DNA from 3 places in the Micromonospora sp. NPDC023633 genome. Region 2 is predicted to be linked to each of the others. Evidence: riboswitches for the same ligand, from Rfam matches in the RefSeq annotation. Region 2 holds a riboswitch; each other region holds the start of a gene.

Region 1 (4,221 bases), on a different contig from region 2:
ACGGCGACTCCGTGCGGGCCGGGTGCGGCGGCGGCGTGCGGGCCGGGTGCGGCGGCGTGCGGGCGGGGTGCGGCGGCGGCGTGTGCCGACGGGCCGGCGGGGTGACCCGTCGGGTGCGAGTCGTGGCCGATGGTGTGCATCGCGGCCAGGCCGAGCAGCGTGCCGACGAGCAGCAGGAGCCGGGCCCCCCGCGCCGCCGTCACCGTCGTCCGCACATCCGTCACGCTAGCGCGTCGGCCCGCCAGCACGGGGGCCACCGCGCGGCGCGCCCCCCGAACAGCCGGCGCCGAAGGTGGCCCGTCGGCGGTCCGCGTCCCGACACCACCCCGCACCACCTGCGCCCGCATCCCGGGATGGCTACCATTCGGCCGATGGCCCTCCGGATTCCGCACCGCCCGTCCCGCGCCCCCCACCGGGCGGCGGCGACCATTCACGACCGGGCCGGGGCCGACGACCGCGGCACGTGACCGCACCGCCAGGCGGAGGCGGCCCCCGTCCCCGCCACGCGGCGACGCTGATACCGACCGGCCCGCCGGCACTTACCCCGCCCGGATTCGTTGGGAGACACTCGATGGGCGCCGACCACACCAGTCCCGCTCCGTCCGCCCCGCCGGGGGTGCGGCGAATCCTCGTCGCGACGGTGGTGCCCCTCTTCGTCGCCACGGTCATCGCGGCGCTGGTGCTCTGGCCATGGGACTCGCGCGATCCCGCGGCCGGCACCGAGCCGCCCCGCCACCACGGCACGGTGACGCGGGTGGTGACGGAGCCGTGCCCGCCCGCCCCCGAGACGCCAGAGGGGAGCCCGGACGCGGCGCAGGGCCCCTGCGGCACGGTCACCGTACGGGTGGAGGACGGCCCCGACGCCGGCCAGCAGGTGGAGACGCCGGTGCCGGCCGGCCCCGGCGCGCCGACCGTCGCCGTGGGCGACGAGATCATCCTGGTCGAGCTCACCGACCCCGCCGATCCCACGGCCAGCACCTACACCGTCGCGGAGCACCAACGCGGCAAGCCGCTGCTCTGGCTGGTCGCGCTCTTCGCGGCGGCGATCGTGGCCTTCGGGCGGTGGCGCGGGCTGGCCGCGCTGGCGGGCCTGGCGGCGAGCTTCGCCATCCTGCTGACCTTCGTGCTGCCCGGCATCAGCGCCGGGAGCCCACCACTCCTGGTCGCGGTCGTCGGCGCCGCTCTGATCATGTTCGTGGTGCTCTACCTGACCCACGGGGTGACCGCGCAGACCTCGGTCGCCGTGCTCGGCACGCTGGGCAGCCTGGTGCTGACCGGCGTCCTCGGCACGATCGCCACCGCCGCGACCCACCTGACCGGGTTCGGCAGCGAGGACGCCACCACGTTGTCGATGTACCAGGCCGACGTCGACCTGCACGGCCTACTGCTGGCCGGGATCATCATCGGTTCCCTCGGCGTGCTCGACGACGTCACGGTCACCCAGGCCGCCACGGTCACCGAGTTGGCGCACGCCAATCCCGGGCTGTCCCGGATGCAGCTCTACCGGGCGGCGACCCGGGTCGGCCGGGCGCACATCGCCTCGACGGTGAACACCATCGTGCTGGCGTACGCCGGCGCCTCGCTGCCGGTGCTGCTCCTGCTGACCGCCGACTCGCGGGCGGTGACCCAGATCCTCACCAGCGAGTTCCTGGCGCAGGAGATCGTCCGCAGCGCGGTCGCCACCCTGGGCCTGATCGCCGCCGTGCCGCTGACCACCGGGCTGGCGGCCGTGGTGACCGCGGCGGGCCGGCGCGGCGGGGACGCCACCGACCGCGCGGCGTCCGCGCCCGCGCCCACGCCCCGGCCGGCGGCCGACCGGTCCGAGGCGCTGGAGGCGCTCAGCGGGCCGCGCGCCACGGACGCGCCGTCCGCCGCTCCCGGCGGATGGCCCGGCCGGGACAGGAGCACGGACACCGCATGGTGACACTCCTCAGCGTGACCGATCAGGACGTCCGACCTGATAAACGCGTCACTGCTCACCCTCCGCCATTACGAAATAACGCATTTAGTCGGCTTAGGGACGTAGATCCCCGGGAGTGCTCTCGGGTAACCTCGCTGCCGGTCACCGCCGAAGGCGCGCAGCGGCGCCTGCGGTGCCGCCGCCCAATCGCCGCCAGGCGAGCCGGGGACCCAGGTACGTGGGGTGAATCCGCGACAGCGGTAGGGGCCACTTCCGCCCCGAACCCGTCAGCTAACCCGGTCGGCGGTCGACGGAAGGGAAAACTGTGACGGCACCCCTACGCCGCTGGTTGACGCCCGTGGTGGCCGTGTTCGCCGCCCTGGCGGTCTTCGCCGGGCCCCTCCCGGCGGCGGCCGCGCCCACCCCGCCCAAGCCCTCCGGGCACGGGGACGACGAGCCCAAGCTGCTCGACGACCTGATCGAGGCCCGCACCCGGTCCTACGTGCAGGCCCAGGCGAAGCTGAAGAAGTCGGAAGAGCGCCAGCTCGAACTGGCCCTGGAGGTCGACCGGGCGCAGGCCGAACTGGACGCGCTGGCCCCGCAGGTGAGCCAGATCGCCGCCCAGTCCTACCGAACCGGGCGGATCGGCGCGGTGTCGATGCTGCTGGACACCGCCAGCCCCGACTCGTTCGTCCGCCGCGCCGCCGCCCTCGACGAGATCAACCTGGTCAACTCCAAAAAGCTGGCCGAGGTGAACGCGATCAAGGACCGCGCCGAGCAGGCCAAGCTGGCGGTCGACGCCGAGGTCCGCGAGCAGCAGAAGCTGAAGAACGAATTGAACCGCAACAAGCGCGAGGCGGAGAAGGCGCTCGCGCTGGTCGGCGGCAGGGAATTGACCAGCGGCAAGGTGGTCGCCACCTCGCCGGTGGCCCGGATGGCGCCGGGTCGCACGGCCGACGGCGACTGGAAGCCGCTGTCAGCCACCGAGGACGACCCGACCACCTCCGGCCGCATCACCGCGCGCACCCTGCACATGTACAAGGAGGTCAAGCGGGCCGGCTTCAACCGGTTCGTCGGCTGCTACCGCTCCGGCGGGCCGTACGAGCATCCGAAGGGCCGGGCCTGCGACTGGTCACTGCAACGCAGCGGCTTCTCCCCCTGGCACAACGACGACACCTACATGTACGGCAACAACCTGACCGCGTTCCTGGTCCGCAACGCCGACCGGCTCGGCATCTACTACGTGATCTGGAACCGGCAGATCTGGTTCCCGGCGACCGGCTGGAAGTCCTACAGCGGCCCGTCGAACCACACCGACCACGTGCACGTCTCACTGCTCTAGCCGAGACCCACACACAGGGCCGCCCCGCCGGACGCGGGGCGGCCCTGTGTCGTCGCATGGACGACCCCGTGTCGTCGCATGGGACCGCCGCCGCGGAACGGCTCGGGGCAGGCCGCAGACCGGAACGGGCGGGAGACGGGTCCTCGCGCCGGGACACGACACGGCGCGGCGGGGCGGCGGGACACGGCGCGGCGGCGGCGCGGCGGGACACGACGAGGCACGGCGCAGCGGGACACGGCGCAGCAGGGCGCCGCGGGGCAGGGCCGGGGCAGGCCGGCGGGGGGAGTCAGGCGAGCGCGGCGCTGGCCGCCGGCTCCGGCGCGTCGACCACGCGGGCGGGCACCGCGGCCACCGTCCGCACCTCGCCGGCGGTCAGCCGGTACGACATGCCGACCACCCCGCAGCGACCGGCGGCCACCTCGGCGGCGAGCACGGCGGAGCGGCCCAGCATCGCCTCGACGGTGTGCGCGATGTGGATGTCGACGATCCGGTCGATGTCGTCCACGCCCTCGGCGGCGGCCCGGCGCAGGCTGGGCACCACCGCGTCGACCACGGCGCACAGGTGCCCGACCGGTGGGGTGCCGGTGGCGTCCGCCGTACGCGCCGCCTGGACGGCCCCGCAGGAGTCGTGCCCGAGCACCACCACCAGCGGCGTGCCCAGGACCGTGACGGCGTACTCCACGCTGCCCAGCACCTCGGGGCCGATGGTGTGCCCAGCGGTGCGGACCACGAAGAGGTCACCCAGGCCCCGGTCGAAGATGATCTCGGCCGCGAGCCGGGAGTCGGAACAGCCGACGATCACCGCGAAGGGGTGCTGCCCGTCGGCGACCGCGGCGCGGTGCCCGGCGTCCTGGTTGGGGTGGCGCGGGGCGCCGGTCACGAACCGCCGGTTGCCGGCGTGCAGCTCGGCGAGCGCCTGCTCGGGACTGGCGCGGGCGACGAACGGGGTGCCGACGTCGGCCGGGGCATCGCCCGCGGT
Region 2 (4,221 bases):
GCTGCATGAGGAGGCGGATCCCGTCGGCGAGGCGGGGCTCGTCGGCGGCGAATTCGGACCAGGAAGCCATGCCGACATTCTATCGAACAACTGTACGAAGACGCACTCCGACACGCAGGTCACGCTCATCGCTCGCTAAGGTGTGCGGATGCTGCTCTCCGACCGCGACCTGGCCTCCGAGATCGAGGCGGGGACGCTCGCGCTGGAGCCGTTCGAGCCCGCGCTGGTGCAACCGTCCAGCATCGACGTACGCCTGGACAATCTCTTCCGGGTCTTCAACAACCACCTCTACACCCACATCGACCCCGCGCAGCAGCAGGACGACCTCACGTCGAAGGTCGAGGTGCCGGAGGGCGAGCCGTACGTGCTGCATCCGGGCGAGTTCGTGCTCGCCTCGACGCTGGAGGTCATCTCCCTCGGCGACCAGCTCGCCGGCCGCCTGGAGGGCAAGTCGAGCCTGGGCCGGCTGGGCCTGCTCACCCACTCCACGGCGGGCTTCATCGACCCGGGCTTCTCCGGCCACGTGACCCTCGAGCTGTCGAACGTGGCCAACCTGCCGATCACCCTCTGGCCGGGCATGAAGATCGGCCAGCTCTGCATCTTCCGGCTCTCGTCGCCGGCGCAGCACCCGTACGGCTCGGCCGTCTACGGCTCGCGCTACCAGGGCCAGCGCGGGCCGACCCCGAGCCGCTCCTGGCAGCACTGGCGCACCTGGCCAACCCGCTGACCCGGGCGCCGGCCGTCGGGAGGGGCCCTCCCGTGCCGCACGCGCCAGGAAAGGGGGCCCGTCCCCGCACGTCAGCCGGGCCGCCCGTAACTGTGGATCGGGCCGTCGTCGACCTTCTTCATCTTGATCGGCACCCCGGCACGGGAGGCGTGCACCACCCAGCCCCCGCCGACGTACATGCCGACGTGGTGCAGGTCGCTGTAGTAGAAGACGAGGTCACCCGGGCGCAGCTCGCCCCGGCTGACGGTCGCGGTGGCCCGGCGCTGCTGCGCGGCGTTGTGCGGCAGCGAGACCCCGGCCTTCGCCCAGGCGGCGAGCATCAGCCCGGAGCAGTCGTACGAGTTCGGCCCCTCGGCGCCCCAGACGTAGGGCTTGCCGATCTGGGCGCAGGCGAACTTCACGGCGGTGCCGGCCGCGCCGCCGGGGTAGCCGGCCGGGCAGGGGGCGGGGCGCAGCGGCCCGCCGCCGCCGTTGCCGTAGATCCGCAGCCGCAGCTTCTGCAACCGGTCGATCTCGGCGTTGATCTGCTTCTTCTTCGCCGCGAGCTGGGCCTCGGTGCGGCTGAGCTGGACGACCATCTCGTCCAGCGGCGCCTTCTTCCCGGCAAGCCGGTCGCGCAGCTCGGCGACCTGCCGCACGTCCTGCTGCTGGTGCTGGGCGAACCGGTCGAGCAGTTCGAGCTGCCCGAGCATCTCGCTCGGCGAGCGGCTGCCCAGCAGGGCGTTGACGGCGGAGACGTTCTCGCCCTTGTAGGCGCGGGCGGCCAGCGCGCCCACCTTCTCCATCGCCTGGTCGACCCGCTTCTCCAGCGGCCTGATCTGCGCGGCGAGGGCGTCGGCCTGCTTCCGCCTGGCGGCCAGGTCCTGTCGGGTGGCGTTGTGCCGTTCGATGATCGGTTCGAGCTTGTTCCAGTCCTCGTCGATCTGCCGCTCGATCTCGGCGACCGTCGGTTCGGCGTGGGCCGCCGTGGCGCCGCCGGTCAGGACGACGGCGAACGCGGCCAGGGCGGCGAGGGCGGTGGTGCAGCGGTACCAGCGTGGGCGCGGCGCAGCCGTCGCCGGGTCGGCGAGGGCCGACCGGGTCGACGGTGGCCGCGGGGCATGGTGTGCCACCGGGCTCCGTACTCCTTCTTCCGTACCGCCTACCGGGTTAGCTGACGGGTTCGGGCGGGAAGGGGCGCCCTACCGCAGGGACTGCGGATTCACCCCGGGGAACCTGGGTCCCCGGCTCGCTCGGGAGCGACTCGGCGGTGTCGGACCGTCACCGCCCTGGTTGGACGGGTTGTCACCGGCCGACGAAGGACCAGAGTAGAGACGACCGTTATCGATCCGCAACCCTCCGGGCGGTGACACTCCGTACTCGTCCGGGGCGGCGAATCCGCGACTCGGACGGCGAAAGTTTCCTTCCTTTTGAAGTGTCCACCGGAAAGGTATTGACCCGAGGCGGCGGACGGGGCGAAGGTGGCCCCATCTTTGCCCGTCCGAACTGGGGGTCTGATGCACCTGTCAGCGACATCAAGGAGCAGACGCGTCCTGCTGGCCGCGGCCGTGGCCGCCGCCCTGGCGGCGACGCCGCTCACCGCCGCCGGATCCGCCGCCGCCTCGCCGGCGACCGACCGGCAGCAGCAGTACGCCGCCGCGGCGGCCGAGTACGGCGTGCCCGAGAGCGTCCTGCTCGGGGTCTCCTACCTGCAGTCCCGCTGGGACACCAACGCCGGCACGCCGAGCACCAGCGGCGGCTACGGACCCATGCACCTGACCGACGCCGAGCACGTCGCCGCCCTGTCCGGTGGCACCCACCACGACGAGGGCACCGAGGACCCGCGCGGCGACGACTCCCGCCGGTCCCTGGCCGAGGCGCACGAGCCGCCGGCCGCTCCGCCTCCCGACGAGGCGGCGCTCCGGACGCTCGACGCCGCCGCGGAGCTGACCGGCGCCAGCGAGGAGGCGCTGCGGACGGACGTCACGGCGAACATCCGGGGCGGCGCGGCGCTGCTGGCCGCGTACCAGAAGGAGATCGGCGCCCCGGTCGGCGCCGGCACCGACCCGGCGGCCTGGTACGGCGCGGTGGCCCGGTACTCCGGCGCGGACAGCGCCGACGCTGCGGCGGCCTTCGCCAACGAGGTGTACGCCACCATCGCCGCGGGCGACAGCCGGCTGACCGACGACGGGCAGCGGGTCACGCTGACCGGCGTCGCGGTCCAGCCGGATCGCTCCTGGCTGGACCGGCTGCACCTGCGCAAGCTCGCGCGGCCCGACGGGCTGGAGTGCCCGAGCGACATCTCCTGCGAGTGGATCCCGGCGCCGTACCAGAACTACGGCCCCACGATCGAGGACTACGGCAACCACGACCTGGCCGACCGGCCCGCGCAGCAGAAGATCGAATACATCATCATCCACGACACCGAGGGCTACTTCGGGCCGAGCGTCAACCTGGTCAAGGACCCGAAGCGGGTGGGCTGGCACTACACCCTGCGCTCGGTGGACGGCCACATCGCCCAGCACATCAAGACCAAGAACGTCGGCTGGCACGCTGGCAACTGGTACGTGAACTCCAAGTCGATCGGCCTGGAGCACGAGGGCTTCGCCGGGCACGGCACCTGGTACACCGAGGCGATGTACCGCACCTCCGCCAAGCTGGTCCGCCACCTGGCGCGGCAGTACAACATCCCGCTGGACCGGCAGCACATCATCGGGCACGACAACATCCCCGGCACCGTCGCCTCGACCGTGCGCGGCATGCACTGGGACCCGGGCCCGTACTGGAACTGGTCGCACTACTTCGACCTGCTCAAGGCGCCGTTCAAGTCGACCGGCACGCACCACACGGGCCTGGTCACCATCGACCCGGACTTCGCCACCAACCAGCCGCAGTTCACCGGCTGCAACCGGCAGCCTCCGGGCGTGCCGAACCCGGTTCCGCCGGTGGCGCCCTGCCCGCTGCGCGGCTCGTCCGCGCTGCCCCTGCACAACGCCCCGAGCCACGACGCGCCGCTGGTCAACGACATCGCGCTGCGGCCCGACGGCACCCCGAACACCATGTACATCTCCGACCACGGCGCCCGTGTCTCGGCCGGACAGACGTACGCCGTGGCCGAGGTGCGGGGCGACTGGACCGCGATCTGGTACCTCGGCCAGAAGTCGTGGTTCCACAACCCCGCCTCAGCGCCGACCGCGAAGTGGGCCGTCGGCCTGGTCGCCACCCCGAAGGCCGGCAAGACCACCATCCCGGTGTACGGCCGGGCGTACCCGGAACAGGCGGCGTACCCGGCCGGCGTGCCGTACCAGCCGATCTCGCCCCTGCAGTACACCCTCTCGGCCGGTGAGCGGTACGCCGTCGGCGACGTGCTCCCCGGCGAGTACTACCGGGCCGTCACGTTCGACGGTTCCGCCCCGCACGACCGGACGGTCGTCCGCGGCGACAACAAGTACGTGCAGATCCAGTTCGGTCACCGGGTCATGTTCGTCAACCTGGACGACGTGAACCTGGTGCCG
Region 3 (4,221 bases), on a different contig from region 2:
AGGCGTGGTGGCCCCGGCTGCACCCCCGGCACGTGCTGGGCTGGCTGGCCCGCCCGGACCGGCTGCACCGGTACGCCGCCGGGATCCTCTCCCGCGCCGAGGTCCGGCTGCTGACCGACGCGTACCGCAGCCTCGATGCCGCCGGGCTGACGATCGCCGACATCGCGCTGCTCGACGAGCTGGACGCGTTGCTCGGCAAGCCGATGAGGCCGGCCCGGGCCAGGCGGGACCCGTTCCAGCTGGCCGGCGGGGTCCGCGAGCTGAGCACCTTCGCCGACCGGCAGCGCGCCGCCCGCGAGGCGGCCCGGGAGCGCCCGGAGGACTACCGGGAGTACGCGCACGTGGTGGTCGACGAGTCGCAGGACGTCTCGCCGATGCAGTGGCGGATGATCGGCCGGCGCGGCCGGCTGGCCTCGTGGACGGTGGTGGGCGACCCCGCCCAGACGGCGTGGACGGGGGACCCCGAGGAGCTGACCCGGGCCCGGGACCAGGCGTTGGGCCGGCGCAAGCGGCACCACTTCACCCTCACCACGAACTACCGCAACTCGGCGGAGATCTTCGCGGTGGCGGCGGCCGAGATCCGCCGGCTGCACCCGGACCTCCCGCTGCCCAGGGCGGTGCGCTCCACCGGCGTCGACCCGGTCGAGCTGGCGGTGGCCCCGGCGGAGCTGGAGAGCGCCGTCGTGGCGGCGGCCCGCGCGCTGCTCGCCGAGGTCGAGGGCACGGTCGGCGTGATCACGCCGGTGCCCCGCCGCGACGAGGTGGCCGGCTGGCTGGGCGGGCTGGGCGCGCCGCGCCTGCAGGTGGTGACCAGCCTGGAGGCCAAGGGCATGGAGTACGACGGGGTCGTCCTCGTCGCCCCTGGTGAGATCCGGGCCGACCCGGGTTCGGGGGTGCGGACGCTCTACGTCGCGCTGTCCCGGGCCACCCAGCGCCTGACCACCGTCGACCCGATCGGCTGAGGCCGCGTTACTTGCATACATAGCGATGTGAACATAGATTGGACGCGAATCCGGACGCCTGACGGAGGGTGGGCGCGTGGGCGCAGGTCATGACCACCATCACGGGTCGGTGGCGAATGCCGCACACCGCCACCGGGGCCGACTCTGGGCGGCGTTCGGGCTGCTCGCCGGCCTGATGGTGGTGGAGGCGGTGGCCGCCTTCCGCACGGGCTCCCTGGCCCTGCTGAGCGACGCCGGGCACATGTTCACCGACGTGCTCGGCATCGGCATGGCGCTCGCGGCGATCGCCGCCACCCGGCGGGCGGGCGCCGATCCGCAGCGCACCTTCGGCCTCTACCGGCTGGAGGTGCTGGCCGCGCTGGCCAACGCCGTGCTGCTCTCCGGCGTCGCGGTCTACGTCGTGGTCGAGGCGGTGCGCCGCTTCGGCGACCCGCCCGAGGTGCTGGCCGGCCCGATGCTGGTGGTGGCCGTGTTCGGCCTGCTCGCCAACGTCGGCGCCTTCGCGCTGCTGCGCTCCGGCGCGAAGGAGAGCATCAACGTCCACGGCGCCTACCTGGAGGTGCTCGGCGACCTGCTGGGGTCACTCGGCGTGATCGGGGCGGCGCTGCTGATCGCCACCACCAGCTGGTGGTGGGCCGACCCGTTGGTGGCGGTCGCGATCGGGCTGTTCATCCTGCCCCGTACCTGGCGGCTCGGGCGGGCCGCGCTGCGCATCCTCGTACAGGCCGCACCGGAACACCTCCAGGTCACCGCGGTGCACGACCGGCTGGCCGCCGTGCCGGGCGTCGCCGAGGTGCACGACCTGCACGTCTGGACGCTGACCTCCGGGATGGAGGTGGCCTCGGCGCACCTGACGATGGCGCCCGGCGCGGAGGTGGGCGCGGTGCTGGGCGCCGCCCGGGCAGCGCTGCACGACGACTTCCAGATCGAACACGCCACGTTGCAGATCGAGCCGGGAGCGTCGCCCGGGGCCTGCGGGGCGGTGGAGTGGTAATGAGGACAACCTTAATTCTGGGAGAGTATTGTGGCCTTATGCCGGATTTGACTGTTAGTGGACGCACACCCTCCGTCACCTGCGCTGCACCAGTCACACCGGCACCGGTAGGCTCGGCTTCGGCCTCCGCCAGGCGGCACCCACCGGTGCCGGCGGTGGCCGCCGCCTAATCGCCCGGCGGGGCGAACCGGGGAACCATGTTCGTGGGGTGCATCCGCGTCAGCGGTAGGGATCTTCCGTCCCGAACCCGTCAGCTAACCCGGTCGGCGGCTGACGGAAGGACACGTGTATGCCAGTGATGGCACCTGTACGACGACGTGCCGCCCGAACGGCGGCCCTGATCGCCACGATGCTCGCCCTCGGCGCCGCGGTGGCCCCGGTCACCGCCGCCCCGGCGGCGGCCACCACCCGCGCCGGCCTGCTCGCCGCGGCTCCCGGCCAGGACGAGGAGGGCGGCACCCCGGCCCTGCGGGCCCAACTTGAGGCCGCCAGCAAGGGCTACCTCGACGCCAAGCGCGCCCTGGACACGTCGACCAAGCGGCAGCAGCAGCTCACCGCGCAGCTCAAGACCACCGAGGTCGAGCTGACCGCCCGCACCGCCAACGTCGGCGAGATCGCGGGGGCCGCCTACCGCACCGGCCGGCTCAGCGTGGCGTCCGCCCTGCTCAACAGCGGCTCACCGGACGGCTTCATGGACCGCGCCGCCGCCCTCGACGCGGTGGCGGCCAAGGAGGACCGGGCCCTGCGCGAGCTCCAGGAGACCCGGGACGAGGCCACCCGCACCAGGCTCGCCCTGGAAGGCGAGATCCGGGAGCAGCGCAAGCAGGTCAGCGTGATGGCCAAGCGCAAGGAGCAGGCCGAACGGGCGCTGACGGTCGCCAACCGGAAGCAGCAACAACAGCAGTCCGCGGGTGGGGGCGCCTCGCCGGGCGGCACCTCGACCGCGACGGCGAAGGCGGCGCCGCGCAACTCCGACGGCTCGTGGCCGCGTGAGTCGTGCAGCGTCAACGACCCGACTCCCGCCAACGGCTGCATCACCCCACGCACCCTGCACGCGCTCAACCAGGCCAAGGCGGCGGGCTTCACCCGCTACGTCTCCTGCTACCGCCCCGGCGGCTCCGGCGAGCACCCGAAGGGCCGGGCCTGCGACTTCGCGGCCCAGAAGGGCGGCTTCGGCGGCGACGCCACCGGCGGCGACCGGACGTACGGCAACAACCTCGCGGCGTACTACGTGCGCAACGCCGACCGGCTCGCCGTGCTCTACGTGATCTGGTACAGGCAGATCTGGCTGCCGAGCAGCGGGTGGAAGTCGTACAGCGGGGCCAACGGCGACCCGTCCAGCGACCACACCAACCACGTGCACCTGTCGGTCTACTGACGCCCGCGCCCCGGTGTCCCGCCCGTCGGCGGGTCACCGGGGGCCCGGGCGCCCGTCGCCTCCGGCCGTCCCGACCGGTCCCGGCGGTCAGTCGGCCGGCGGCCCGGGCGGGCGCGTGTCGAGGGCCGCGGCGAGGCGGGCGGCCAGCCCGAGGTGGGCTGCGCGGGCCTGGCGGAACGCGTAGCCGAAGAGCGGCGCGGGCGCGGCGAGGGTGATTTCCACGTCGATGCGGACCACCCCGTCGGGCTCCACCCGCAGCCGGGTGTGGTTGCGCACCGTGGTGGCGGGCCACTGCCGCGCCACGGTGACGATCTCGTCGGGATCGTGGACGAGGACGTCGGCCCGGTAGGTGATCGGCAGGCGCACCGGCCCGGCCGCCAGTCGATCGGTGATGTCGTAGCTGGCGCGCGCGCCGGGGCGGGTCGGCACCCGACGGACCCGGACGATGAGCGGGTGCAGGTCCTCCTGCCGGCCGGGATCGGCGAGCAGCGCCGCGGCCTCCGCGAGGGAGCAGCGCGCCTGGACGGTGTAGCTGAAGGAACTCCGCCTGAGCACGCCGTCTCCCCGCCGTCGATGGTCGCCCGATCGTCGCGCATGCCGGGCGCGCTGGCAACGCCGCGCCGATCCCGCCCGGAGTCCGGACGCCCGGGCACCGATCCCACTACGGTCAGCTGGTGGAAGGTCACGCCACGTGCCGATCGGTGGAGGGTGGGCGCATGAACGGGTACGACGGATGAGCGGGCACGTGATGGTCTTCGCGCCCACGCCCCGGCTGACGGTGACCGTCGACCAGCCCAGCGACGCGCCGGAGCTGCACCTGCACCCCGGCGGGCAGGGCGTCTGGCAGGCGCGGATGGTGATGTCGCTCGGGGTCGACGTGGTGCTCT

The links. A riboswitch is a leader RNA that binds a small molecule or an ion and turns the genes downstream of it on or off. The one in region 2 is predicted to bind cyclic di-AMP.
Region 1: it holds a riboswitch for cyclic di-AMP, as region 2 does, so the genes downstream of both, AB0G13_RS29690 (hypothetical protein) here and AB0G13_RS00215 (NlpC/P60 family protein) in region 2, are expected to answer to the same signal.
Region 3: it holds a riboswitch for cyclic di-AMP, as region 2 does, so the genes downstream of both, AB0G13_RS24455 (hypothetical protein) here and AB0G13_RS00215 (NlpC/P60 family protein) in region 2, are expected to answer to the same signal.

The regions. Positions count from the first base shown of each region.
Region 1 is NZ_JBFABB010000141.1:2,440-6,660, reverse strand. It holds gene AB0G13_RS29700 (hypothetical protein) at 1-215, opposite strand, end outside; gene AB0G13_RS29695 (YibE/F family protein) at 572-1,924, shown strand; cyclic di-AMP (ydaO/yuaA leader) riboswitch at 2,091-2,222, shown strand; gene AB0G13_RS29690 (hypothetical protein) at 2,226-3,242, shown strand; gene AB0G13_RS29685 (carbonic anhydrase) at 3,529-4,221, opposite strand, start outside.
Region 2 is NZ_JBFABB010000001.1:35,158-39,378, forward strand. It holds gene AB0G13_RS00205 (pyridoxamine 5'-phosphate oxidase family protein) at 1-70, opposite strand, end outside; gene dcd (dCTP deaminase) at 149-727, shown strand; gene AB0G13_RS00215 (NlpC/P60 family protein) at 799-1,839, opposite strand; cyclic di-AMP (ydaO/yuaA leader) riboswitch at 1,852-1,986, opposite strand; gene AB0G13_RS00220 (peptidoglycan recognition family protein) at 2,224-4,221, shown strand, end outside.
Region 3 is NZ_JBFABB010000090.1:9,779-13,999, reverse strand. It holds gene AB0G13_RS24465 (AAA family ATPase) at 1-962, shown strand, start outside; gene AB0G13_RS24460 (cation diffusion facilitator family transporter) at 1,039-1,956, shown strand; cyclic di-AMP (ydaO/yuaA leader) riboswitch at 2,110-2,241, shown strand; gene AB0G13_RS24455 (hypothetical protein) at 2,255-3,334, shown strand; gene AB0G13_RS24450 (SRPBCC family protein) at 3,422-3,889, opposite strand; gene AB0G13_RS24445 (PfkB family carbohydrate kinase) at 4,068-4,221, shown strand, end outside.